Regions from separate parts of the Herbaspirillum sp. WKF16 genome, predicted to be linked through region 2. Evidence: predicted binding sites of a transcription regulator. Region 2 holds the regulator's gene; the other holds the start of a gene.
What was found. The regulator FliA, encoded in region 2, starts transcription of late flagellar genes. The targets are predictions, from matches to a motif close to CTAAAGTTTNNNNNNNNNNNGCCGNTA.
Positions count from the first base shown of each region.

Region 1: a site for FliA is predicted at 1,235-1,261, ahead of Herbaro_RS14755 (FlxA-like family protein). Genes of this name have one in related genera too.

Region 1 is NZ_CP118632.1:3,251,212-3,253,409, reverse strand. It holds gene Herbaro_RS14760 (MFS transporter) at 1-770, shown strand, start outside; gene Herbaro_RS14755 (FlxA-like family protein) at 840-1,184, opposite strand; gene hppD (4-hydroxyphenylpyruvate dioxygenase) at 1,362-2,198, opposite strand, start outside.
Region 2 is NZ_CP118632.1:2,093,651-2,095,848, reverse strand. It holds gene flgM (flagellar biosynthesis anti-sigma factor FlgM) at 1-256, shown strand, start outside; gene Herbaro_RS09605 (flagellar protein FlgN) at 288-749, shown strand; gene Herbaro_RS09600 (RNA polymerase sigma factor FliA) at 838-1,575, opposite strand; gene Herbaro_RS09595 (MinD/ParA family ATP-binding protein) at 1,581-2,198, opposite strand, start outside.

The DNA.
Region 1 (2,198 bases), 1.2 Mb from region 2:
ACCGCAAGTACGACCTGCGCAGCGCGCTGGTGTGCATGCTCTTCATCGGCCTGCTGCTCTACACGGTGGACGCCATCGGCCACGTGCAGGGCTGGGGCGTGGTGCTGGGGTGCGCCTTGCTGACGCTGGCCAGCCTGGCGGTGCTGCTGAAGGTGCAATCGGCCACCGCGCCGATGCTGCCGCTGGACCTGTTGCGCATCCCGCTGTTCGCGCTCTCGATCGGCACCTCGTTCTGTTCCTTCGCGGCCCAGATGGCGACCTTCGTGATGCTGCCCTTCATGCTGCAGAACCACCTTGGCATGAGCGCCGCGCGCGCCGGCCTGCTGCTCACCGCCTGGCCCATCGCGGTGGCGCTGACCGGCGTGGTCGCGGGCAAGCTGTCGGACCGCATGTCCTCGGGCCTGCTGGGCGGCATCGGCCTGGCCATCATGTGCGCCGGGCTGCTGTCGCTGCTGGCCATCGGCGCGGCCACGCCGGATGGCGTCATCGCGCTGCAGTTCGCGGTATGCGGTTTCGGTTTCGGTCTGTTCCAGTCGCCCAACAATCGCACGCTGATCAGTTCGGCGCCGCGCTCGCGCACCGGCGGCGCCAGCGGCATGCTGGGCACCGGGCGCCTGACCGGGCAAACGGCCGGCGCCTCGGTGGTGGCGATGATGCTTACCCTGTATGCCTCACCCTATGCGCTGGTGCTGTGGTGCGCCGCCGCGCTGGCGGGGGCGGGCTGCGTGGTCAGCCTGTCGCGGCTGCGTCATCATGGGGCGCAGGGCTGAGTTGGGGAAGCCGGTAGAAATAAAAAAAGCGATCCGTGGGATCGCTTTTTTTTCAGTGCGGGAATCGTTTCAGCCGGCGGCGAACACGTCGCGGCTATAGGCGTTGGCGGCGTGGGCCGCCACCGACAATGCCATGCTCAGGTAGTTGTCGCCATGCCGGCGCTTGCCCGCGCTTTGCTGCTCCAGCAGGAAGATCTGCTGGTATAGCGTGCGGATCTGCTGCTGCAGCAGCGAGCGCTGCTGCTTGCCGTCCTTGTTGGCCGGGAAGCGATTCAGGGAGTGCGATTGCTGCTGCAGGATGACGATGCGATTGCTCAATTGGGCGATCAGCTCGGACGGATCGTTGTCCAGCGTGTCGGCGACCGGATTTGCCACTGCCGTTTCGGTTTCCGCGTATTCGGAAATGACTGCCATGAAAGCTCCAGGCTGCAACAAGCGCAGCAAATGTTGAATCTTGGATTCTTTTACGGCGGCCCTGGCAATTCCTTGAGTCCAGGAAAAATAATTCTTTGAGGAAAGCGAAAGGCGGGCGCCGTTGCCGGCGTCCGCCTTGTCATTGTTGCATCATTGCCGCCAGGCGGCCCTGGGGTTTCAGATCACGCCGCGGCGCATCTGGTCCAGCTCGATCGATTCGAACAGGGCCTTGAAGTTGCCCTCGCCGAAGCCGTCGTTGCCCTTGCGCTGGATGATCTCGTAGAACACCGGACCGATCACGTTCTGGGTGAAGATCTGCAGCAGCAGGCCCTGGCCGTCGGTGGGCGCGCCATCGATCAGGATCTTCAGCTCATGCAGCGCTTTCAGGTCTTCGCCGTGGCCGGGGATGCGCCGCTCCACCAGGTCGTAGTAGGTGTCGATGGTGTCCTGCAGCGGCACGCCGCGCGCGCGCAGGTCGCGCACGGTGCGGTAGATGTCGTCGGTGCCCAGCGCGATGTGCTGGATGCCTTCGCCGTTGTACTGCCGGATGAATTCCTCGATCTGCGACTTGTCGTCAGCGCTCTCGTTGATCGGGATGCGGATCTTGCCGCAGGGGCTGGTCATGGCGCGCGACTTCAGGCCCGTCATCTTGCCTTCGATGTCGAAGTACTTGATCTCGCGGAAGTTGAAGAGACGGGTGTAGAACGACGACCAGGTGTCCATCGCGCCGCGCACCACGTTGTGGGTCAGGTGGTCGATGTAGGTCAGGCCCACGCCGCGCGGATTGCGCTCGGCATCGGGGAAGAACTGGAAATCGACGTCGTAGATCGAGCCGTTGTCGCCGTAGCGATCCACCAGGTACAGCAGCGAGCCGCCGATGCCGCGGATGGCCGGGATGTTCAGTTCCATCGGGCCGAGCTTGGCTTCCACGCCCTCGGCGCCCAGCTCCAGCGCCCGCCGGTAGACGAAGGCGGCGTCCTTGACGCGGAAGGCCATGGCGTTGACCGAGGCGCC
Region 2 (2,198 bases):
CAATGGCGCCCAAGCCGGTGCAACGGCCGGCAACTCCGCGGCCGCAACGGCAGCCGCATCGGACAGCGTGCGCCTCTCGTCGACTTACCAGACGCTCGAAACCAAGGCCAGCGGCAGCAACGGCAGCTTCGACGCGAAGAAAGTTGCCGAGATCAAGGCCGCCATCGCCAACGGCACCTTCCAGGTTGATCCCGAGAAAGTCGCGACCGGCCTGCTCGATACCGTCAAGACGCTGATCAGCGCGCGCAAGGCCTGACCTCGTCCCAGACGCTTTACACGGAATCGGCATGAGCAATCCCGCAAGCAGTCTCCCCCAGGAAAAGGCGGCATTGGTTCGCCTGGTCGAAAAGCTCCGCCAGGAGCAGGCCTTGTTGGCGGAAACCTCGGCCGAAGGCGTAACCGACATCATCTCCGAAAAAGCCTCGCTGGTTGCCGAAATGACCACACTGGCCGGCAATCGCCACCAGCTCCTGGCCAGCATCGGCTATACCGAGGACGAAGCCGGCATGCAACGCTGGATGAATGAGCAAGGTTCGGATGCCGACAAGGATATCTGGGCCGACCTGTTCGAACTGGCCCAGGACGCCAAGGAAGTCAATCGCGTCAACGGCATCCTGATCGGCAAGAAGCTGTCGGTCAACCAGGGCGCCCTGACCATCCTGCAAGGCAAGACCGGCACCGGCAACTTCTACGGCCCCGACGGCCAGAACAGCATCAAGTCCAGCGGCCGACGGCTCGGCGTAGTCTGACCGGCAAACACTGGACCGCAAACAAGAAAGCCCGGCAATGCCGGGCTTTTTGCTTGGACAAGCGGAGCATCCGCTCAATGCGCCGGCTTCACGCCACCCCCGTCCAGGAGTGCTCGCGCAGATAGGAGCGCATGCGCGAAATCGCCTGGCTGTGCAGCTGGCACACGCGCGACTCCGACACCCCCATCACGGCGCCGATTTCCTTCAGGTTCATCTCCTGCTCATAGTACAAACCCATCAGGATCTGCTCGCGCTCCGGCAAGGCGCGGATGGACTCCACCACCGCCTCGCGAAAACCGCCATTGATCAGGTTCTGCAGCGGATCATCCGAGCCGGCGCTGGACTGATAGCGATCGAGAAAATGCTCGTGTCCGCCATCGTCGTCGTGGAAGTCCTCGTAATAGATCAGCTGGTGGCCGCCGCACTCGGTGAGCAGGGCCTGGTACTCGACCAGGCTCATCTTCATGTGCTGGGCCACTTCGTTTTCCTGGGGCGGGCGCCCCAGCTGCTGCAGCAGCGATTGCAAGGCCTCTTCCACCTTGCGCGCATTCTGGCGGATGCTGCGCGGCAGCCAGTCGCTGCTGCGCAGCTCATCCAGCATGGCGCCGCGGATGCGCTGCACGGCGTAGGTTTCAAACTGGGCGCCGTGGGTTTCCTCGTAACGATTGACGGCATCCAGCAAGCCCATCATGCCAGCCTGAATCAGGTCATCCACCTCGACGCTAGGGGGCAATTTTGCCTTCAGCTGATGCGCCAGCTTCTTGACCAGCGGCGCATGCAGCTGCAACAAATCATTCTTGCCTGTTTTTCCCTTGACGTTATACATGCACGTCACACTCCGAGACTCGCACCATCGGTTGCCATGCCGTAAGTGCTGCGCGCCGCTTCCGGCGCTACAAAACGTTTGGCCAGGCGGTGGAAGGCAATGGTAGCGCCCGCGAACGGGAACACGTCCATCACCGCCCTGCCTTGGCCGCAAGCCCGCCGAATATGCTCATCGGCAGGAATCGATCCGAGGAAATTCAATTGCGCCGCCAGATAACGGCTGGCAGCCTGCGCCATGTTCGCATACACCGTTTGCGCCTCCGCCTCGGTGGCGTCGTTGACGATGAGGCTGAAGGGACGACGACCGAGCCGGTCGCTCAAGCTCTTCAGCAGCACGTAGGCCGCCTTGATGGATGAGGCTGTCGTCGAGACCTGGATGATGATTTCGCCCATTTCCATGGTCGACACCGGCAGCGACTGGTCGTCCGCCAATACTCCGTTGACCAGCGTAATTTCAGCTTGTTCAATCAGGGCGTCAAAGATCTCGGCCAACCGGCCGGCCTGGGGATTGGCGGCCGAAGGTACGGTGCGGCGGGCGATGCGCGCCATCGAGAAGCCTTCAGGCAACAGCCGCATGGCCTCGTGCATGGAGCGTTCTTTTTGCGCAACTTCCTGCAGGGTGGC